DNA from 2 places in the Streptomyces sp. NPDC048650 genome. Region 1 is predicted to be linked to the other one. Evidence: predicted binding sites of a transcription regulator. Region 1 holds the regulator's gene; the other holds the start of a gene.

Evidence for each region. The regulator HrcA, encoded in region 1, represses chaperone genes, less so after heat shock. The targets are predictions, from matches to a motif close to TTNGCACTCNGNNNNNCNGAGTGCNAA.
Region 2: the regulator HrcA is predicted to act here: its motif matches at 9,025-9,051, upstream of ACGFML_RS22425 (FmdB family zinc ribbon protein).

What each region holds. Positions count from the first base shown of each region.
Region 1 is NZ_JBICVM010000003.1:458,578-469,708, reverse strand. It holds gene ACGFML_RS11380 (hypothetical protein) at 1-205, shown strand, start outside; gene ACGFML_RS11375 (16S rRNA (uracil(1498)-N(3))-methyltransferase) at 328-1,071, opposite strand; gene ACGFML_RS11370 (nitronate monooxygenase) at 1,068-2,162, opposite strand; gene dnaJ (molecular chaperone DnaJ) at 2,248-3,387, opposite strand; gene hrcA (heat-inducible transcriptional repressor HrcA) at 3,390-4,406, opposite strand; gene ACGFML_RS11355 (MBL fold metallo-hydrolase) at 4,613-5,350, shown strand; gene ACGFML_RS11350 (DUF3097 domain-containing protein) at 5,391-6,218, shown strand; gene hemW (radical SAM family heme chaperone HemW) at 6,342-7,574, opposite strand; gene ACGFML_RS11340 (SpoIIE family protein phosphatase) at 7,590-9,704, opposite strand; gene ACGFML_RS11335 (AMP-dependent synthetase/ligase) at 9,961-11,131, opposite strand, start outside.
Region 2 is NZ_JBICVM010000007.1:408,851-419,981, forward strand. It holds gene ACGFML_RS22375 (FAD-dependent oxidoreductase) at 1-221, opposite strand, end outside; gene ACGFML_RS22380 (sulfite exporter TauE/SafE family protein) at 320-1,081, opposite strand; gene ACGFML_RS22385 (GntR family transcriptional regulator) at 1,083-1,883, opposite strand; gene ACGFML_RS22390 (rhodanese-like domain-containing protein) at 2,033-3,418, shown strand; gene ACGFML_RS22395 (MFS transporter) at 3,510-4,904, opposite strand; gene ACGFML_RS22400 (AMP-binding protein) at 5,298-5,726, shown strand; gene ACGFML_RS22405 (MerR family transcriptional regulator) at 5,754-6,152, opposite strand; gene ACGFML_RS22410 (hypothetical protein) at 6,276-6,497, shown strand; gene mscL (large conductance mechanosensitive channel protein MscL) at 6,537-7,043, opposite strand; gene ACGFML_RS22420 (S-methyl-5'-thioadenosine phosphorylase) at 7,714-8,547, opposite strand; gene ACGFML_RS22425 (FmdB family zinc ribbon protein) at 8,651-9,013, opposite strand; gene ACGFML_RS22430 (MFS transporter) at 9,126-10,424, opposite strand; gene ACGFML_RS22435 (potassium/proton antiporter) at 10,805-11,131, opposite strand, start outside.

The DNA.
Region 1 (11,131 bases):
CGGCTGTCTGCGCCGGTATGCCCGCGAGAAGGCCGGCGCCCCGGCCTGGGAGCCGGTGCGGGCGCGCGCCGAGGCCCTCACCCGGGAGCATCTGGCCGCGAACGTCGAGGCATGGGCCGTCTGTCTGCAACTGCTGCCGACGTTCACCGGCGCGCTGCCCGAACTCGTCGCGACAGCAGGGTCGGTGGCCCGCGTGCACCCCTGAATCCGCGCGCCCCGGCGCTGTCCGTGAGGGGGCCGGCGGGACCCACCCGGTAGCGACGACGTGGCGCCGGCACCGTCACCGAGCCGATGGCCACCGCCGGAGCGGCGGCCCGGGGCGAGCGGTCAGCTCCAGCGTCCGGTACGACCCAGCAGCAGCGCCGTCGCGGCCGTACCGGCGGTGGAGGTGCGCAGCACGGTCGCACCGAGGCGGTAGGGCCGCGCACCGGCCTCGGCGAAGGCCGCCAACTCCTCGGGGGACACGCCGCCTTCGGGGCCGACGACGAGCACGATCGAACCCTCGGTGGGGAGTTCGGCGGTGGCCAGGGGGGCGCTGCCCTCCTCGTGGAGGACGGCGGCGAAGGCGGCGTCCGCGAGGAGGGCGGCCACCTGCTGGGTCGTCAGCGGGTCGGCGACCCGGGGAAAGGTGAGCCGGCGCGACTGCTTGCCGGCTTCGCGGGCCGTGGCGCGCCACTTGGCCAGCGACTTGGCGGCCCGCTCGCCCTTCCACTGGGTGATGCAGCGCGCCGCCTGCCAGGGCACGACGGCGTCCACGCCGGTCTCGGTCATCGTCTCGACGGCCAGTTCGCCCCGGTCGCCCTTGGGCAGCGCCTGGACGACGGTGAGGGTGGGCGTCGGAGGGGCCTCGGTGCGGACGTCCGTCACCGTGACGGTCAGCCGGTCCTTGCCCTCGACCGCGGCGACCGTGCCCTCGGCGCCGGAGCCGGCGCCGTCCGTCAGCACGATGTCCTCGCCCACCCGCAGCCGCCGCACCGACACCGCGTGCCGGCCCTCGGGGCCGTCCAGGGTCAGCGAGCCGCCGGCCCGTACGTCCGCCATCGAGTCGACGAGGAAGACGGGGGCGGTCATGACGCGCTACCGCCTGCGGGGAGGTTCAACGCGGAGCGTGCGACGTCGAGTTCGGCCGACAGCACCTCCACCAGCTGCCCGGCCGGCAGCTCGCGCGCCATCCGGTGGCCCTGTCCGGCCCACAGCGCCATACCCTGCGCGTCGCCCGCCTTCGCCGCGGCCTTGCGCAGCCCGGAGGTGAGGTGGTGGACGGCGGGGTAGGCGGCCGGGGCGTACGGGCCGTGCTCGCGCAGGAAACGGTTGACCAGGCCGCGGGCCGGACGCCCGGAGAACGCCCGGGTCAGCTCGGTGCGGGTGAACAGCGGGTTGGTCATGGCCTGCTTGTGCAGGGTGTTGGCGCCCGACTCCGGCGTGACCAGGAAGGCCGTGCCGAGCTGCGCCATCGAGGCACCCACGGCCAGTACGGCGGCGATCTGCGAGCCACGCATCAGTCCGCCCGCGGCGATGATCGGGATCTGCACGGCCTCGTGGACCTGGGCCAGCAGGGAGAGGAGCCCGACGCCGGCGCCGGTCCCGTCGGCCTGTGGGTCGTCGCGGTGGGTGCTCTGGTGGCCGCCCGCCTCTATGCCCTGGACGCAGACCGCGTCCGCGCCCGACCACTGCGCGGCCTGCGCCTCGGCCGCGGTGGTGACCGTCACGATGGTGTACGTACCGACCTCGGCGAAGCCGTCGAACACGGCGCGGGAGGGGCAGCCGAAGGCGAAGGAGACGACCGGGACCGGGTCCTCGCGCAGGATGGCCAGCTTGGCTTCGTAGCCGTCGTCGGCGCCGCCGTAGGGGTCGAGTTCGGCGATCGGGCTCTCGTACCAGGTCGCTTCGCCCGCGAGTTGCTCGCGGTAGACCTCGACGGGGGCCGCATCGGCGAGGCTGGGCTGCGGCATGAAGAGGTTGACGCCGAAGGGGCGGCCGGTCAGCCCGCGCAGCTGTTTGATCTCCTGGTACATGCCGTCGGCGGTTTTGTAACCGGCGGCGAGGAAGCCGAGGCCGCCGGCCTCACTGACGGCGGCGGCGAGCTCCGGGCGGGCGGCGCCGCCCGCCATCGGGGCCTGCACGATCGGGTAGCGGCAGAGATCGGTCAGCGCGGTGGGCATGACCACATCGTGTCACGCCCACCGCCACGCCCCGAACCGGGGCCGGAGCACGCAGCGGGTGTCACCCGCTGCGGCTCCCGGGCGTCTACCGCCCGTTGAACGCGTCCTTCAACCGCGAGAACAGCCCCTGCTGTCCCGGCTGAAACTGCCCGGTGGGCCGCTCCTCGCCGCGCAGCTTGGACAGCCGCCGCAGCAGCTCCTCCTGCTCGGGGTCGAGCTTGGAGGGGGTCTGCACCTCGACGTGGACGATCAGGTCGCCGCGGCCGCCACCGCGCAGATGCGTCACACCGCGCTGGTGCAGCGGGATCGACTGGCCGGACTGCGTGCCGGGCCGGACATCGATCTCCTCGACTCCGTCGAGGGTCTCCAGCGGGCATTTCGTGCCCAGCGCCGCCGCCGTCATCGGGATGGTGACCGTGCAGTGCAGATCGTCGCCGCGCCGCTGGAAGACCGAGTGCGCCACCTCGTGGATCTCGACGTAGAGGTCACCGGCCGGGCCGCCGCCGGGGCCCACCTCGCCCTCGCCCGCCAGCTGGATCCGGGTGCCGTTGTCGACACCGGCCGGGATCTTGACGGTCAGGGTGCGGCGGGAGCGGATGCGGCCGTCGCCCGCGCACTCGTGGCACGGCGTCGGCACGACCGTGCCGAAGCCCTGGCACTGCGGGCACGGCCGCGACGTCATGACCTGGCCGAGGAAGGACCGGGTGACCTGGGAGACCTCACCGCGGCCGCGGCACATGTCGCAGGTCTGGGCGGAGGTGCCGGGCGCCGCACCCTCACCGCTGCAGGTCGTGCAGACCACGGCTGTGTCGACCTGGATGTCCTTGGTCGTGCCGAAGGCCGCTTCGCCCAGCTCGATGTCGAGCCGGATCATGGCGTCCTGGCCGCGGCGGGTGCGCGAACGCGGCCCGCGCTGCGAGGCGGTGCCGAAGAACGCGTCCATGATGTCGGAGAAGTTGCCGAAGCCCGCGCCGCCGAAGCCGCCCGCGCCACCGCCGCCGCCCGCCTGCGAGAGGGGGTCGCCGCCGAGGTCGTAGACCTGCTTCTTCTGCGGGTCCGACAGCACCTCGTAAGCGGCGTTGATCTCCTTGAACCGCTCCTGGGTCTTCGGGTCCGGGTTCACGTCCGGGTGCAGCTCGCGCGCCAGCCGGCGGAAGGCCTTCTTGATCTGGTCCTGCGAGGCGTCACGGCTGACGCCGAGGACCGAGTAGTAGTCCGTGGCCACTTTTACGACTCCGCGAGGATTTGTCCGACGTAACGTGCCACTGCGCGTACCGCTCCCATCGTTCCGGGGTAGTCCATGCGGGTCGGTCCGACCACGCCGAGTTTGGCGACTGCCTCGTCGCCCGAACCGTAGCCGACCGTGACGACCGATGTGGACGCCAGGCCTTCATGAGCATTCTCATGCCCGATACGTACGGTCATGCCCGAGTCCTTGGCCTCTCCGAGCAGCTTGAGCATCACCACATGCTCCTCGAGGGCCTCCAGCACCGGCCGGATGGTCAGGGGGAAATCGTGCCCGAAGCGCGTGAGATTGGCGGTGCCGCCGATCATCAACCGCTCTTCGGTCTCCTCCACCAGAGTTTCCAGCAGTACCGACAGCACTGTCGAGACCGTGCCGCGGTCGTCCTGCTCGAAGGACTCCGGGAGATCCTGCACCAACTTCGGCACATCCGCGAACCGGCGCCCCACGACCCGGCTGTTGAGCCGCGCCCGCAGATCCGCCAGCGACGTCTCACCGAACGGCGCCGGGCAGTCGATCAGCCGCTGCTCGACGCGCCCGGTGTCCGTGATCAGTACGAGCATCAGCCGGGCCGGGGCCAGCGACAGCAGCTCGACATGGCGGACCGTGGAACGGGTCAGCGACGGGTACTGCACGACCGCCACCTGGCGGGTGAGCTGCGCCAGCAGCCGGACCGTGCGGCCGACGACGTCATCGAGGTCGACGGCGCCGTCGAGGAAGTTCTGGATGGCCCGCCGCTCCGGGGAGGACAGCGGCTTGACGCCGGCCAGCTTGTCGACGAAGAGGCGGTAGCCCTTGTCCGTGGGGATCCGCCCGGCGCTGGTGTGCGGCTGCGCGATGAACCCCTCGTCCTCCAGGGCCGCCATGTCGTTGCGGACCGTGGCCGGGGAGACGCCCAGCTGGTGGCGCTCGGTGAGGGCCTTGGAGCCGACCGGCTCCTCCGTCCCGACATAGTCCTGGACGATGGCACGCAGTACTTCGAGCCTGCGTTCACTGAGCATGGTGCGCACCTCCAGTCCTGCTGCGTCGCCGTCTCGTCACTCCTGGCACTCACGCGGGCCGAGTGCCAGACCCGGAAGCCCAGTGTACGGCCGGGTAGCACAGCTCCGGCAAGGGCGGCCGCGATGAACGGCCGTCCGATGACTGTGATCGACCGTTCTGGCCGGTCTGCCGGGCAACGCTATCGCGAGGGAGCTAGCGTCTCGGTATGCACAGTGCTTGGGAAGAGGCCGGGTGGGAACGGCTCGGTGACGGAGTCGCCCGACGCCGGATGCCGGGCTGGGACGAGACCGTCGGCGTGATCGCCGGATCGACCGGGGTGATGATCGTCGACACCGGCGCGACCCTGCGCGACGGCGCCGATCTGCGCCGCGCCATCCGCGGCGTGCTGGGCCGGGAAGTGACGCATGTCGCGCTCACCCACCCGCATTTCGATCATGTGCTGGGCACCGCCGCCTTCTCCGGCGTCGAGGTGTTCGGCGCCGCGGGACTCGCCGATCTGCTGCGGCGCGAGGGGGACGAGCTGCGGCGGGACGCGGTACGGCACGGCGTCGGCCGGGAGGCCGCCGCGGAGGCCGCCGACCTCCTGGTCGGCCCGCACCATCACGTGCACGGCGAACTGACCGTCGACCTCGGCGACCGGCAGGTCCTGCTCGCCAATGTCGGCCCCGGGCACACCGCCCACGATCTGGCCGTCCTCGTACCGGGCCGGGGCGGCGCCCGCGAGATCGTCTTCTGCGGCGACCTGGTCGAGGAGTCCGGCGAGCCGAGCGCCGGACTGGACGCGATGCCCCAGCAGTGGCCGGCGGCCCTGGACCGCCTGCTGTCCCTCGGCGGCGAGGAGGCGGTGTACGTACCGGGGCACGGCGCCACCGTGGACGCGGCCTTCGTACGGGCGCAGCGCGACGCCCTCACCGTTCGCTTCGGCACGCCGCCGTCCCCCTGACCACCCGCCCCACTACCGACGCCACGAGAGAACCGGACCCATGCGCAGCAAGCAGTACGGCCCCGACCTCACCCCGCCCTGGAAGAAGCAGCGCCCGGCCCCCGAAGTACCGGCCGATCCCGACCTCGTCGTCGAAGAGGTCACCACCGGCTTCTGCGGCGCCGTGATCCGCTGCGAGAAGTCGGCCGAGGGCCCGGTGGTCACCCTGGAGGACCGCTTCGGCAAGCACCGGGTCTTCCCGATGGCGCCGCGCGGCTTCCTCCTGGAGGGCCGCGTCGTCACCCTCGTCCGCCCGCAGAGCGGCCCGGCGCCGGCCGGTCCGGCCCGTACCGCGTCCGGCTCGCTCGCCGTGCCCGGCGCCCGCGCCCGGGTCGCCCGCGCCGGGCGCATCTACGTGGAGGGGCGGCACGACGCGGAGCTGGTCGAGCGGGTGTGGGGCGACGACCTGCGCATCGAGGGCGTGGTCGTGGAGTACCTGGAGGGCATCGACGACCTGCCGGCGATCGTGCGCGGCTTCTCCCCCGGCCCGGATGCTCGCCTCGGCGTCCTGGTGGACCATCTGGTGCCCGGCTCGAAGGAGTCCCGGATCGCGGCCGAGGTGACCGGGGAGCATGCGCTGGTGGTGGGCCACCCGTACATCGACGTGTGGGAGGCGGTGAAACCGTCGTCGGTGGGCATCGCGGCGTGGCCGCGCGTCCCGCGCGGGCAGGACTGGAAGACGGGGGTGTGCCGGGCGCTGGGCTGGCCGGAGAACACGGGGGCGGCGTGGCAGCGGATCCTGGGCTGCGTGCGGTCCTACAAGGACCTGGAGCCGCAACTCCTCGGGCGGGTGGAGGAGTTGATCGACTTCGTTACCGGCTGCCCGTGACCGGGGACGACAGCGGGAATCCGGCGGCAGCCAGCTCGAAGCCGAGGTGGTCCAGCGGAACGGGGTACCCGAACCCGCTGGTCCGGCTCACCGCGTAGTCGGACTCCGCACCCCGACGAGCGGTCAGTCCACCAGATCCCGCACCACGGCGTCGGCCAGCAGCCGCCCCCGGAGGGTCAGAACGGCCCGGCCGTCGTCGTACGGCCCGCGCTCCAGCAGCCCGTCCGCCAGCGCCCGCGCCGCCGCCCTCGCCCCGGCCGGGGCGAGGAGGGAGAGCGGACAGCCGTCCACCAGCCGCAGCTCCAGCAGAATGCGCTCCACCCGCCGGTCCTCGTCCGGCAGGATCTCGCGGCCGGCGCCCGGGGAGCGGCCCTCGGCCAGGGCCTGGGCGTAGGCCCCGGGGTGCTTGACGTTCCACCAGCGGACCCCGCCGACGTGGCTGTGGGCCCCGGGGCCGGCGCCCCACCAGTCGGCACCGGTCCAGTAGAGCTCGTTGTGGCGGCAGCGGGCGGCGTCGGTGGTGGCCCAGTTGGAGACCTCGTACCAGGTGAACCCGGCGGCGGCGAGGCACTCCTCGGCGATCAGATAGCGGTCGGCGTGGACGTCGTCGTCGGTCATCGGGACCTCGCCGCGGCGGATCCGGCGGGCGAGCTGGGTGCCCTCCTCGACGATCAGGGCGTAGGCGGAGATGTGGTCGGGACCGGCGCCGAGGGCCGCGTCCAGGGAGGCGCGCCAGTCGTCGTCGGTCTCGCCGGGGGTGCCGTAGATCAGGTCGAGGTTGACGTGGTCGAAGCCGGCGGCGCGGGCCTCGGCGACGCAGGCTTCGGGGCGGCCGGGGGTGTGCGTGCGGTCGAGGATCTTCAGGACGTGCTGCCGGGCGCTCTGCATGCCGAAGGAGACACGGTTGAAGCCGCCCGCGCGCAGCTCGGCGAGGTAGCGCGGATCGACGGACTCCGGGTTGGCCTCGGTGGTGATCTCGGCGCCCGGGGCGAGGCCGAATTCGTCGCGGATCGCCGCCAGCATCCGGCCGAGGTCGGCGGCCGGGAGGAGGGTCGGGGTGCCGCCGCCGACGAAGACCGTCTCGACGGGCCGCGGGTCGTCGCCGAGCACCTTGCGGGCCAGCCGGATCTCCTCGACGACGTGGTCGGCGTAGTTGTCGCGGGAGGCCAGGGCGCCGCCGGAGCCGCGCAGCTCGCTGGCGGTGTAGGTGTTGAAGTCGCAGTAGCCGCAGCGGGTCGCGCAGTACGGCACGTGCAGATAGAAGCCGAGGGGCCGGTCGGCCGCCCCCGTCAGCGCATGACGGGGCAGCGCCCCGTCCTCGGGCATCGGCTCACCATCAGGCAGTGCGGAAGGCATGGGGTCCATTGTCCGTCATGGGAGCGGCGGCCCGGACGGGTCCGCCCCGCTCCCCCCTTCCGCCGCCCCGGCGGCCTGGAGCACCAGCAGCGCCAGGTCGTCGTCCGGCGGCGTCGGCGCGAAGGCGTGCACCGTGCTGCGGATGTGCTCCGCGACGGCGGTGGCGCCCAGCCCCCGGCAGGCGGCGAGCGCGGTGGCCAGGCCGTCCTCGTCGTCGAACAGGCGCCGGCCCGAGCGGCGCTCGGTCACGCCGTCGGTCACGCACAGCAGCGTCTCCCCGGCGCAGAGGTCGAAGGACTCGCTGACATAGGCCGCGTCCTCGACCACGCCCAGCAGCATCTGGGGCGCCGCGGCCACGCGCACCGCGCCGTCCGCGCCGAGCACCAGCGGCAGTGGATGGCCGGCGCTGGCGAGCGTGCAGCGGGCCCCGCCGGAGCCGCCGTGGTACGGGACGATCTCGCCGTACAGCAGGGACAGGAAGCGGGCCTGTTCGCCCTCGTCGCGGATCTCGACGGGGGCCTCGGCGCCCGCCCCGGCCGCCGCCACGGCCGCCGCGACCGCCGCGACGGAGTCCGCGGCCTCCCGGGCCATGGTCTTGTTGAGGCGGTCGAGGACGTCGGCGACGCCGAAGCCGTCGCGGGCCAGCAGCCGGAGCACGGGGCGGGCCAGGCCCGTCACCGCCGCGGCCTCGGGGCCGCTGCCGCAGACGTCGCCGAGGGCGAAGCACCAGCGGCCGTCACCGGCGTCGAAGAGGTCCCAGAAGTCGCCGCCCGCCCAGGCGCCCTCGCGGGGTTCGTAGACCACGGCCGACGCCACCCCGGGCACCTGGGCGCGGCCGCGGGGCAACAACCGGCGCTGCAGGACCTGGCTGATGCGCTCCTGCCGGCTGTAGGCGCGGGCGGTGGCCATGGCGCGGGCGACCCGGCGGCACAGGTCCTCCACCAGGCCGACCACCTCGTCGGGGAACCGCAGCAGCCCGGCCCGGCCGAGCAGCAGGGTGCCGAGCCGCCGGCCGCCGGCCACCAGCGGGCAGGCCAGGGACGCGCCCCCGGGGCCGTAGCCGCCGGGCTCCGGCGGCCAGGGCCAGCGGACGGCGACGGGCGTGCTGCTCAGGCCGGTGTCCCCGCCGGACACCGGCGGCGGGTCCTTCTCCAGGGCGACGCGCAGCGAATCGATCCGGCTCTCGCTGGAGTGCCAGACGCGGGCGAGCCGCTGCGCCTCACCGTCCGCCTCGATGCCGCGCCCGGGCGCCCCGCCGTCGCCGTCGCAGAGCCACACCGCGCACCAGTCGGCCAGCCGCGGCACGGCCAGCTGGGCGGCGAGGGAGGCGACCTGGTCGGCGTCGAGCTGGCCGGAGAGCAGATCGGACGCCTCGGCGAGGAAGGAGAGGGCGCCGCGGTGCACCCAGTCGCCCTCGGAGGTCTGTCGGACGGCGCGGCGCGGGGTGGGTGCCAGGAGCTCGGCGGCCCGCAGCCCGCGCTGGAGCAGTTGGTTGTCGTAGACGCCGTCCGGCTCCGGCCGCGCGTCGGCGGACAGCCGGAACCACACGGTCTTCATGGCGCGGCGGTAGGTGATGCCCCAGGACTCGGCGACCGCGCTGATCAGCTGGAGCCCGTGGCCGCCTCCGTCGGGCGCCGGGGCCTCCTCACGGGCGCGCACCGGCCGGGCCGGGTGGTGGTCGGAGACCTCGACGACGACACCGGCCCGCTCCGGCGCGGCCGCGTCGCCGGGGTCCGGCCCCGGGTGCGGGTACGGGTACGGGTCGGGGTCCCCCGCCGGGGCCGGGATCGCGTACGGATCCGGCCCGGCCGGCGGTTCCAGCCGGCAGCGGAGTTCGACGGCGGTGCCCGCGTGCACCACGGCGTTGGTGACCAACTCGCTGACCAGCAGCACCGCTTCGTCGGCGAGGCGGTCGGTGAGGTCCTGGGAGCCGGGCAGCCGCTCGGCCGCCCACTCGGTGAACACGGCCCGGACGAACTGCCGGGCGGCGGCCGCGGCCCGCGGGTCACCGGGCAGACAGGCGGCACGGGAGTGGGGGTGTCCGCCACGGGAGCCGCCGCCGGCCGGGGTGCGCGCCGCGGCGGCGCCGCCGGTGACGTCGTCCGGTGGTGATGAAGTTGTCGTCCTCATTGACCAACTCCCGAGCAGCTCCGCATCAGCGCCGGATGCGCCACCGACAGAGTGACAGACCGAGCGCGTCCATAAGCGCGGAGTCACGGAAGTCGGTGCCCAATGGGGGGTGATTCGGCTGACCCTCCAGGGGAGTTGGCCGGCGGGTCCGGGCCGCGCCCGGGGCAGCCCGAGGGGCCGGGCGGCGGGCGGCCGGCGGCATGGTCCGGGGCGGCGCTACGTCGCCCCGGACCATCGCCCGCACCCGGGCCGCCCGCTACGCCTCGCGGCTGCCGGCGTACATCTCCTCGAGCAGGTCCTTGAATGCCCGCTCCACCACCGGCCGCTTGACCTTGAGGCTGGGGGTCACCTCGCCGTGCTCGATGTCCAGGTCACGCGGCAGCAGCCGGAACTTGCGGATCTGCTGCCAGCGCTGCAGGCCCTCGTTGACCCGCTCGACGTAGCCGTCGATCAGCTCGCGGACCTGGTCGGTGGCGACGAGCTCGGCGTATCCCTTGGCGCCGAGGCCGTGCTCCTTCGCCCAGGTCATGATCGTCGGCTCGTCGAGGGCGATCAGCGCGGTGCAGAAGTTCCGGTTGGCGCCGTGCACCAGCACATTGGAGACGAACGGACAGACCGCCTTGAACTGGCCCTCGACCTCGGCCGGCGCGATGTACTTGCCGCCGGAGGTCTTGATCAGGTCCTTCTTGCGGTCGGTGATGCGCAGATAGCCGTCCGCGGACAGTTCGCCGATGTCGCCGGTGTGGAACCAGCCGTCCGCCTCCAGCACCTCGGCGGTCTTGTCGGGCAGGCCGTGGTAGCCCTGCATGATGCCGGGGCCGCGCAGCAGGATCTCGCCGTCCTCGGCGATCCGCACCTCGGTGCCGGGCAGCGGCTTGCCGACGGTGCCGGTGCGGTAGGCCTCGCCGGGGTTGACGAAGCTGGCCGCGCTGGACTCCGTCAGGCCGTAGCCCTCCAGGATGTGGATGCCGGCGCCGGAGAAGAAGTAGCCGATCTCGGGTGAGAGCGCGGCCGAGCCGGACACCGCGGCGCGCAGCCGGCCGCCGAAGGCCTCGCGCAGCTTGGCGTAGACGAGCGCGTCGGCGACCTTGTGCTTGGCCCCGAGCGCGAAGGGCACCGAGGTGCTGCCGGTGCGCCGGAAGTTGTCCTGCGAGGCCTTCGCGTACTCGCGGGCCACCTCCGCCGCCCACTGGAAGATCTTGTACTTCGCGCCACCGCCCGCCCGGGCCTTGGCCGCGACGCCGTTGTAGACCTTCTCGAAGATCCGCGGCACGGCGGCCATGTACGTCGGCCGCACGATCGGCAGATTCTCGATGATCTTGTCGACCCGGCCGTCGACGGCGATCACCTGGCCGGTCGCGATCTGCCCGGCGGTGAGCACCTTGCCGAAGACGTGTGCCAGCGGCAGCCAGAGGTACTGCACGTCC
Region 2 (11,131 bases), on a different contig from region 1:
ACGCCGGGCGGGATGACGTCCGCCTCGGTGCGCAGCGCGGCCCGCAGCGGCGCCTGGCCGCCGCCGACCAGCGTCCACAGCGGCTGGTACCAGTGGGTCTCGGAGGGCTCCAGCAGCGCGATGTCCCGGATGCCGGCGCGGCGTAACCGGGCGGCGACGGTGATGCCCGCGGTGCCGCCGCCGACGATCAGGACCTGGTGGTGGGTGGCGGGGGGCGTCATGGGTTCCTCCAGTAGGGGGTGCGTCGGGGTCTCGGTCGGGAGCTCGGTCGGGGACGTCGTCGGGAACCTCGGGGCCACGGGCGGGGCACGGGCAGCGGTCACAGACGGGGCAGGGCGGTGGCGGCCATGGTGACGGCGACGACGGTGACCAAGGAGGCGAAGGCGCGGGTCAGGACCGGCGCGGGCAGGCGGGTGGCCAGACGGTTGCCGAGGTAGCTGCCGGCCGCCGTACAGGCCGCGAAGCCGGCCAGCAGCGGCCAGTCCAAACCACCGGTGCCGGCCCGAGTGGCCAGCGCCGTGGCGGAGTTGACGAGGACGACCAGGAGCGAGGTGCCGACGGCGACCGGCAGCTCCAGCCCCAGGACGAGCGTGAGCGCCGGCACCACGACGAAGCCGCCGCCGACACCGAAGAAGCCGGTCAACAGCCCGACGGCGGAAGCGGTCAGGGCGATGTGCGCGGGATGCCGCCGGACACCTGCCGCCGCTCGCCGCGGCCCCCGCCCCCTCAGCAGCACCGCCGCCACCGTCAGCATCAGCCCCGCGAACGCGGCCATCAGCACCGCCGGATCCAGCGACGCGCTCCACCGCGTGCCGAGAAAGCTGCCCGCCGTGCCCAGCGCGCCGAAGGCCGCCCCGGCCCCCCAGCGGATCCGGCCCGCACGAGCATGACAGGCCAGTCCCGTGACGGCGCCGACGGCGACCACCACCAGGGCGCCCGCGGTCGCTTCGTGCGGCGACTGGCCCAGCAGATAGACCAGCACCGGGACGGCCAGTATCGAACCGCCACCGCCGAGCGCGCCCAGCAGCAGACCTATCAGCAGCCCGCACGGCAGCGCCGCCGCGGCTAAGACGACGGACACGCTACGCGGAGGGACACGCGGCCCGCGGCGCGAGAGCGACGGCCCGGCTCTCGTCCGACCACTCCGCGACGAAGGCGAACCGATCGCCGCGCACCACCGTCTCGCGCCACTCCACCGGCCGCTGACCGGCCCGGCCCAGCCGCTCGATCGCGAACGCCGCCTCGCGGTCCGCCAGTCCCAGCAGCCACGCCTGCCGCACGTCCGGCAGGAACGGCTGGATCCGCTCCCGGCCCCCGGTCACCTTCACGCCGCAGCGCCGCGACAGCTCCCCGTAGAGCGAGGTGTGCCCGAAGTCGGCGTCCAGCAGCGGCTCGGTGATCTCGGCGGGCAGATAGGCGGTGTCGTGCGCGAGCGCCTCGCCGTCCGCCAGGCGCAGCCGCTCCAGTACGACCAGCGGCGCGTCCGGGACCAGCCCCAACTGCCCGGCGACCGTCCCGTCCACGGTCCGCTCCAGTCGCAGCACCTCGCTGCGCTGATCCACGCCCTGGCCCTCCAGCTCGCGGAAGAGGCTGTAGAGCGAGCCGAGCGGCTGCTGTATGCGGCGGGTGTCCAGGCGGCTGGCGCGGCCACGCTCGGCGATCACCAGGCCGTCGGCGCGCAGCTTGCGCAGCGCCTCGCGGACGGTGTGCCGGCTGACCTCGTACTCGCCGGTGAGCCGGTGCTCGGCGGGGAACTCCTCGGTGAACGCGCCCGCTTCCATCCGGCGCCGCAGATCGGCGGAGAGCTGCGCCCACAGGGGAAGCGGCGAGCGCCGGTCCAGAGGGCGCGGGGCGTGGTCCCCGTCCGGCTGCTGGGTCGTCATGGGTGCCTCCGCGAGCGGGTGTTCGGGGATGAGCCGACGGGGGGCCGGGCTTGTTGCCTCCCCTCCGGCTGCCTAATGTACGTACATCCGTGCATCCGCACAACGGACGCTGCCCGAGCCGACCTTGGGCGCACCCCTCGGAGGTCACCGTGCACTTCGCGCAGTACTACCTCGACTGCCTCTCCCAGGCGTCGTACCTCATCGGCGACCAGCGCACCGGACGCGCCGTCCTGGTCGACCCGCGCCGCGACATCGACGACTACCTGTGCGACGCGGACGAGGTCGGTCTGCGCATCGAACTCGTCATCGAGACGCACATTCACGCCGACTTCCTCTCCGGCCACCTCGAACTGGCCCGGGCGACCGGCGCCACCATCGCCTTCGGCGAGGCCGCCGACACCGGCTTCCCCATCCGGCGGTTACGCGACGGCGAGCGGATCGGGCTCGGGGCGTCCGAGGACGACGGCGTCACCCTCACCGTCCTGGCCACCCCCGGCCACACCCCCGAGTCCATCTGCCTGCTCGTCCACGAACACCCCGACGACGCCGAGCCGTTCGGCGTCCTGACCGGCGACACCCTCTTCGTCGGCGACGTGGGCCGCCCCGACCTGCTCTCCGCCGCCGGGCACTCGCCCGAGGACATGGCCCGTCGGCTGCACCACTCCCTGCACACCAAACTCATGACGCTCCCGGACGCGACCCGGGTCTTTCCCGCACACGGCGCCGGCTCCGCCTGCGGCCGCAACCTCTCCACCGAGACCAGCTCCACCGTCGGCGCCCAGCGACGCCTCAACTACGCACTCCAGCCCATGCCGGAGAGCGCCTTCGTCCGGCTGGTCACCACCCAACAGCCCGCCACGCCCGGCTACTTCGCGCACGACGCCGCCCTCAACCGCGACGGCCACCCCCTCCTGGAGCCCGCCCCGCCCGCGGCCCTCACCCTGGCGGAGGCCCGCACGGCCCGCGACGAGCACGGCGCCGCCCTCCTGGACTGCCGCCCCCTCGCCGACTACACCCGCGCCCACCTCACCGGCTCCCTGCACACCAGCCTGGACACCCGGTTCGCCGAGTACGCCGGCAGTGTGGTGCCGCCCGGCACACCGATCGTGCTGCTCGCCCTGCCCGGTACGCAGGACGAGGCCCGCCTCCGCCTCGCCCGCATCGGCTACGACCGCGTCCTGGGCCACGTCCCCGACCCGGCCGCCGCCCTGGCCCGCGAACCCGCGCTGACCACCCGCAGCCACCGCATCTCGCTCGATGAACTCCCCACGGGCGACCATCAGTTGATCGATGTCCGCAACCCCTCCGAACACGCGACGGGCGCCCTCCCCGGAGCCCGCAACATCCCGCTCGCCACGCTCCCCGGCCACCTCGCCCACCTTGACCGCGACCGGCCCGTCGTCCTCTACTGCCGCAGCGGCAACCGCTCGGTGATCGCGGCGGCACTGCTGGAGGCACGGGGATTCACCGACGTGCGGGACGTGGTGGGCGGCTACCAGGCACTGGTGGCGCAGGACGTACCCGCCGCGGGGTGAGGGCGGGCGTACCCGTACCGCGCGGCAGGCGCGTGGCCGCTTCCGTACGGCGCGTTCGCGGGGCCACTGCCGTACGGGCGCGTTCGCGGGGCTACTCCCGTACGGCGCGGCAGGCCGCCCGGCCCCCCGCGGCCGGTACGAGAACCGGCGCCGCCACCAGACACAGCACCGCCGGGAACAGCAGCGACACCGGTGCGTGCGCCGCACCCGACCCGCCGCCGCCCGCCCCGGCCAAGGACAGCCCCACGCCCGCGGTCACCGTCATCACGGACTTGGTCACCCCCGACGCCTCGCCTGCGCGCTCGGGGCGAACCACGGCCTGCGTACCGGTGAGGGCCAGCGCGCCCGCCACCCCCAGCGCCGCCGCGGCCCCGGTCGCCGCCACCAGGAGGACGGGCGTCCCGGTGGCGCGTCCGGCGGCCGCCAGGGCGAACGCGGCGACGGCCAGACAGACCGCCGTCACCGGCACCGTGACCGCCGCCCGCACGCGTCCGGCCAGCGGACCGCCGACCGCCAGCGCGGCGGCCGGCGCGAGAAACGCCACCCCCGCACCCGACGCCGACCGCCCCTGCGCCTGCTGGAGCGCCGGCGGCACGGCGTACAGCAGCGCCACGGTCGCCGCATTGGCCACCGCCCCCGCCGCCGTCAGCACCACATAGCGCCGGTTGCGGAAGAGCCCCAGGTCCACCAGGGGGCCGGGTGAGCGGCGCTCGGCCCGGACGAAGGCGGCGCCGAGCAGCAGCGCACCGGCCGCCCACCCCCAGGAGGCGGGGTGCTGCAGCCAGAGGGCCAGACAAGCGGGCGCGGCCGTCACGGTGACCACGCCGGCGGCATCGAGCGGGCGGCCGGTGGCCGGGGCGCGGGACTCGGCGGCCCGCCCGGCGTACCCGGCCGCGGCCGCGGCGAGCGGCACCGTGACCCAGAAGACGGCCCGCCAGGAGAGGCCCTGGACGAGCACACCGCCGAGGAACGGGCCGCCCACGGTGCCCACTCCGCCCAGCCCCAGCGCCAGTCCGGTCGCCCGCCGGCGGCGCTCCGGGGCCACGGCACGGGTGAGCAGCGCCAGCCCGACGGGCATGATCAACGCCCCGCCGGCGCCCTGGACGACGCGCGCCGCCACCAGAAGGGGGACCGACGGTGCGAGCGCACACAGTGCGGAGCCGCCGCCGAAGAGGGCCAGCCCGAGGACCAGCATCCGGCGACGGCCAAGGAGGTCGCCGAGACGCCCGGCGGCCGGCATCAGCGAACCGGCGGCGAGGAGATAGCCACTGACCACCCACGGCATCGCCCCCGCCGAGCCGTGCAGGGCCGAGCGGACGACGGGCAGCGCCGGATTCAGCGCGAAGGAGTCCAACTGGACGCAGAAGACGCCCAGGGCGACGGCGACCACGGCGGGCTCGCGCACCAGGGATGCGCGGCCGGGCAGTGGGCCGGGCAATGGGCCGGGCTTCGAGCCGGGCGCCGGGACGGGCATGCGGGTGGGCATGGGTGCCTCTCGTACGGACGACGGACGACGGACGACGGACGGTCGGGCGGTCGGGCGGGCAAACGGGCGGGCAGACCGGCAGGCCGACAGGCGGACGACGGCGGGTGCGGACGTCACGGAACGACGGGCGTACGGAGGGAGGGATTGTCGGCACCGGAAGCGGGGCAGAAAGGCCCGGGCGGCCGCAGGAAGGCGGCGGCAGGTGCGAGAAGGCCGGCGCGCAGCCGGCTCGGGGACGCTGTACAGGAGACGTTCAGCGATCGTTGATCGCTCATCATCATCCTGAACTGCATGTTGCGCCCTGTGACTTCAGAGCATGTAGATGACGCCCGGGAAATACAAGAGCCGCAGGCGTCGCGGATCGCCCTCACCTGGAGCGGTGAGCCAGGCCGGATGGAAGAGCTCACGCACGGCATGCTCCTCGAACAGGCCGACCGGGCCGCGGCCGCCCTCTCCCGGCTCGGAGTGCGGGCCGGTGATCAGGTGGCCGTCCATCTGCCGCTGGTGCCCGAATCGGTGATCGCCACCATCGCCTGCGGCCGTCTGGACGCGTTACGCACCACGCTCCCCGTCTCGCTCACGGTGCCCGAACTGGTCGCGCGAACCCGGGAGTCGGGGGCCCGGGTCCTGATCACGGCGGACGCGGCCTTCTGGGACGGTGCGATACGACCGGTGAAGGCGGTGCTCGACCATGCGCTGGCGCGGGGCGGGGCGGTCGGCGGACAGAGTCGTACGGTCCTGGTGGTCAACCGCTGCGCGCGCCCGGTGTCCTGGACCCCTGGCCGCGACCGCTGGTGGCACGAGGCGCTCGACGCGACGTAGGCCCCGGAGCGCAGTCACCCGGGCCGCTCAGGTCGCGGCCGCCACCTCACCGGCGGCGTCCGGGCGCGTGGTGCCGCGCACCACGTCGAGGTACTCGGCCACCGCATCACGGTTACGGACCAGGCACGCGATGCGCTCGGTCATACGGTCGCGTTCGAGCTCCAGCGTGGCGAGCATCTCCGGCGTCGCGTCGGCGAAATGGATGGTCCGGGGCCGGTCCAGGCAGGGCAGGATCTGCTTGATGATCCGGGTCGGCAGTCCGGCATCGAGCAGCCCTCTGATCTGCAGGACGCGGTCCACGAACCGTTCGTCGTACTCGCGATAGCCGTTCGCCGACCGGCCGGCGACGATCAGCTCCTGCTCCTCGTAGTAGCGCAGCAGCCGCCGGGGCGTCCCCGTGCGCTCCGAGAGCTCTCCGATCCGCATGTGCTCCCCCTCGCACACGGCCGACGCCCTTCACCCATGACCGTCGGCCTTCTCACGCGTGTGATGGTCCGGAGCATACGCAGCACCCGCCACGGGCCGCGCTCCGCCCCGTACCCTGAAGAGGTGAGCACCACCCGTGAACCCGCACCCGAACCGGCCCCCGCGCCCGATACCGCCGAGGCGGCCCGCCCCGCGCCCCGCCCCGCCGCGCTGATCTTCGACGACCCGCTGGACCAGCAGTCCTCGGACGACACCGACCGCGGCTGGGGCGAGCGCCCCGCGTCCTCCGGGGGCGCCGCCGACCTCGCGCGCTTCCTCGACGACAAGCCGCCCCACCACCTCTGAGCGAGGCGGCGGGGCGGCTCGGCCGGTCCGTGGTGCTCGCTACTGCTGCGTCTTCTGCGTGATGACGGTGGCCGCCGATGCGGCGGAGTGCGGACCCGAGCCGTTGCGCTGGGCGAGGAGCGCATCGCGGATCTCGGTGAGCAGCTCGATCTCGGTGGGGTCGACCGGAGTGTCGTCCACCGGCTTCTTCGCGTCCTGGCGGGCCTTCCACTTGTTCATCGGAAGGATCATGAGGAAGTAGACGACCGCGGCGGTGATCAGGAAGGTCAGCGCGGCGCTGAGCACCGAGCCCCACAGGATGTAGATGCCGTCGGTGAATTCGCCGGTCTTGCCGTCCGGGTGGCAGGTGGCGCTGAGGCACGTCTTGTAGTTGTCGAGGTTCTGCGAACCGAGCGCGCCGATGATCGGGTTGATCACGCCCTTGACCACGGCGTTGACGATGTTGGTGAACGCCGCTCCGACGACGACTGCGACCGCGAGCTCGATGACGTTGCCGCGCATCAGGAATTCCCTGAATCCCTGAAGGACGCCCTTGTTCTCGCTCACCTGACAGCCTCTTTCCACGCTCGGTACGGACGGTGCAGCAACAATCAGCACCGCAACTTACGACAGGGCGGGCCAGGCATGTCCAGTCGGGCCACACGAACCAGCGATCGGCGGGAGCGCCAGCACTGATTCGAGGGGACGGCCTGCCACCCGGAAGAGTTTTGCGTGCGAGCGAGGGCGATGCCACTCGATCTTGTGCCACCGCTACCGCCCTTCGGAGAGCGCTGCCGGCAGGCATCCGGGCGCGGACGCACTTCGTACGGCACCGTACGAACCGCCGGTGGCCAGTGCTGCGGCGGCCATCGCCAGTCCGGCCGCGCACATCCGCCGCCGCGTCGCCCGCTGCCACCGGCATCGGCCGCCGCCGGATCGTACCGGGGCGAAGTGGGGCACTTCACACGTCGGCGGCGTCGGGAGCGGCGGTTCGGGGGGCGGAGGCGACGGGAACGGTGCGGCGCCGGCGGCGGGCGGACCGGCGGGCGAACGGCCCGCGAAAGGGGGCTGGGGGAGAGGGGGCTCGGGGAAGGGACGGGGCATCGTCGTCACCGCCTGTCGGGTGGGCGCGGAGGTCGGAACCGGTGATCACCACCGTGCCGGAATTCCGCGCATCCCGCCGAGGGCTGTGGACGAGCCCGCCCGATGTGGACAACCCCGTCACCCGTCGGAGCGGCTACGGCAGCTCGATGCCCAGGTCCCAGCCGTCGACGGCGCTCGCACACGCACAAGCGCGGGCGGCGCCGGCGGGCAGGGCGGCGACCGCGTCGAAGAGGACCTCGCGCAGCAGGCCGACGTTCTGGCCGAACACCTCGAGGACCTCCTGGTGCGAGACGCCGTCGCCGCTCTCGGTGCCGGCGTCCAGGTCGGTGACGAGCGTCAACGAGGTGTAGCAAAGGCCCAGTTCGCGGGCGAGCACGGCCTCGGGGTGGCCGGTCATGCCGACCACCGACCAGCCCTGCGCGGCGTGCCAGCGCGACTCCGCGCGCGTGGAGAAGCGCGGTCCCTCGACGACCACGAGGGTGCCGCCGTCCACCGGCTCCCAGTTGCGCCCGCGGGCCGCCGCCACGGCCGCCCCGCGCCCGGTGGGGCAGTACGGGTCGGCGAACGCGACGTGGACGATGTTCGGGACGCTGCCGTCCGGCAGCGGTTCGCCGTCGAAATACGACTGGACGCGGGACTTGGTGCGGTCGACGAGCTGGTCGGGTACGAGCAGCGTGCCCGGGCCGTACTCGGGGCGCAGGCCGCCGACGGCGCACGGGCCGAGGACCTGGCGGACGCCGACCGAGCGCAGGGCCCACAGGTTGGCGCGGTAGTTGATGCGGTGCGGTGCGAGGTGGTGACCGCGCCCGTGCCGGGGGAGGAAGGCGACGCGTCGGCCGGCCACCTCGCCCAGGAAGAGGGAGTCGCTCGGCGGCCCATAAGGGGTGTCCACCGTGATCTCGGTCACGTCGTCGAGGAAGGAGTAGAACCCCGAGCCGCCGATAACGCCAATCTCCGCGTCAGCCATGCCGGTCACACTATCGGGGCAGGGATGCCGGCCCTCGGGGTGGTCCGCCGCAGCATGCCGCGGACCCCGCCGTCAGAGACGGCGGGGTCCGGGGAAGCGCTGGTCAGGCCGCGGAGCTGCTGCTCGTGGACGACGAGGAAGACGTCGAGGACGAGGAGGAGGACGACGAGGAGGACGACGCGGCGGACGTCGAGGACGACGACTTGGTGTCCGAGCCGCCGGCCGAGTCCGACGAGGAGGAGCCGCTCGACGCACCGGCGGTCTTCGCCGGGCTGCTGCTGGACGACGAGCCGCGGCTGTCGTTGCGGTAGAACCCGGAGCCCTTGAAGACGATGCCGACCGCGGAGAACACCTTCTTGAGGCGTCCGTTGCAGCCCGGGCACTCGGTGAGCGCATCGTCGGTGAACTTCTGCACCGCCTCGAGGCCCTCGCCGCACGCGGTGCACTGGTACTGGTAGGTCGGCACGTGACTTCCTCCTGGCACTCTCACTCATTGAGTGCTAACGACGATCCATAGTGCAGTATTCCGGCCCGCCAGTCCACTGTGACCGCCGGACGGTGACCCACCACACGTCCGGTCAGGCGCTCGCCAGCTCCCGCTCGCGGTCCTCGACGGCGTCGGCCGGGGCCGTCGCGCCGCGGTCGGCGCCGGTGACGACGACTGCCGACGAGTGCGGCCGCAGATGGCCGCGGAGCGTCAGCAGCACCGTCAGGGCCAGCGCCGTCCCGGCCAGCGGAACCAGGAAGCCGGCGCTGGGGCCGAAGCGGTCCGCCAGCTGGCCCGCCGAGGAGGCGGCCGCCGCCTGACCCAGCGCGACCGCGCCGGTCAGCCAGGTGAAGGCCTCGGTGCGGGCGCCCGCCGGGACCAGCGATTCGACCAGGGTGTAGCCGGAGATCAGGGCCGGGGCGATGCACAGGCCGATGAGCAGACCGACCGCGGCCAGCAACGGCACCGCGGTCACCGCCCACAGCGGGGTGGTGGCGAGCGCCAGCAGCCCGTAGGCCACCAGGAGCCGCCGCCGCGGGCCGACCTTCCAGCTGACGGCGCCGCAGACGACGCCGGCGAGCATGTTGCCGGCCGCGAAGATCCCGTAGAGGACGCCGTTGATGCCCGGGTGCCCGATGTGCTCGGTGAAGGCCGTCAGGGAGACCTGCATGCCGCCGAAGACGGTGCCGATGCCGAGGAACGCGACGATCAGGACGCGGACGCCGGGCACCGACAGCGCCGAGACGCGCGGCAGATCGTCGGCCTGCGCCCGGTGGACGGGCGGCTGGGTGCGCCGCTGCGAGGCGAACAGCAGGCCGCCCGCCAGCGACAGCACGGCCTCGGCGACCAGGCCGGCGGCCGGGTGGATGCCCGTGCAGAGCGCGGTCGCCAGCACCGGGCCGACGACGAAGGTGAACTCGTCGGTCACCGACTCGAAGGCCGCGGCCGTCGGCATCAGCGGGCTGCCGCCCAGCTTCGCCGCCCAGCGGGCCCGCACCATGGGGCCGACCTGCGGCGTCGAGGCGCCGGTGGGGACCGCCACCGTGATCAGCGCCCACAGCGGGGCGTGCACGAGGGCGAGGGTGATCAGCGCCGCGACGCCGACGACGTGCACCACGACGCCGGGAAGCAGCACCGCGCGCTGACCGAAGCGGTCGGCGAGCTTGCCGCTCTGCGGGGCGAACAGCGCCATTGAGACACCGGTGGCGGCGGTGACCGCGCCCGCGGTGCCGAAGGAGCCGGTGGTGGACTGGACGAGCAGGGTGATGCCGATCGTCAGCATCGCGAACGGCTGCCGGGCCAGAAAGCCGGGCAGCAGGAATGTCCATGCACCAGGGGTGCGCAGCAGTTGTCCGTAACCGGGACGGGAGTCCTTGACCGCGGATGCCACGGCCGGGCCTTTCTGCCGCCTGGTAGCGCGCCGCCGCAAGGTCGTCACGGGTACGCGCCGAGAGCTGTCCTCTCGCGCAGGACCGAGTGATACCGCGTGGTCCTCACCAAGGAAGTGGCTGCGCGAGTGGCAGTGGACCGCGGCCGCCGAGCGGTCGCGCCAGCTCTGCTTCAGGCAGAGTTGGTTCGTTTATTGCTTCTTCATACTACAGGCGGGAGTGCGTGAAGCCCTGGGATTAACCAGAGCTTCACGCGTAATTCCTTGGGATCCGTGGAGAGATACGGCACATACCGGCCGGTCGGAGTCGGATCGGAGTCGTCTGGGCCCTACCGTCGGCCGGCGGCGCGGCGCGGCGCGGCCCGGCCACGCGGCACGGCGCGTCAGCCGGCGTCCCGCTGCCGGCGCCGCCGCTCCTCATGGTCGCCGTGCCGCCGGCCGCCGCCCGTGCCCAGCCAGCCGGCCAGCTTGCCGCCCTGGGAGACCGCCTGCAGTCGGCGCTCGGCCGTGTCCCGCACCGGATCGGTGGCGACCACCAGCAGCTCGTCGCCGTGCCGCAACACGGTCGTGGGCGACGGGACGAAGCTGGAGCCGTCCCGGACGACCAGGGTGACCGCGGCGCCCGCCGGCATCCGCAGCTCCCCGACCTCGACGCCGTGCATCCGGGAGGACGGGCCGATGGACGTGGACAGCAGATGGCCGCGCAGCCG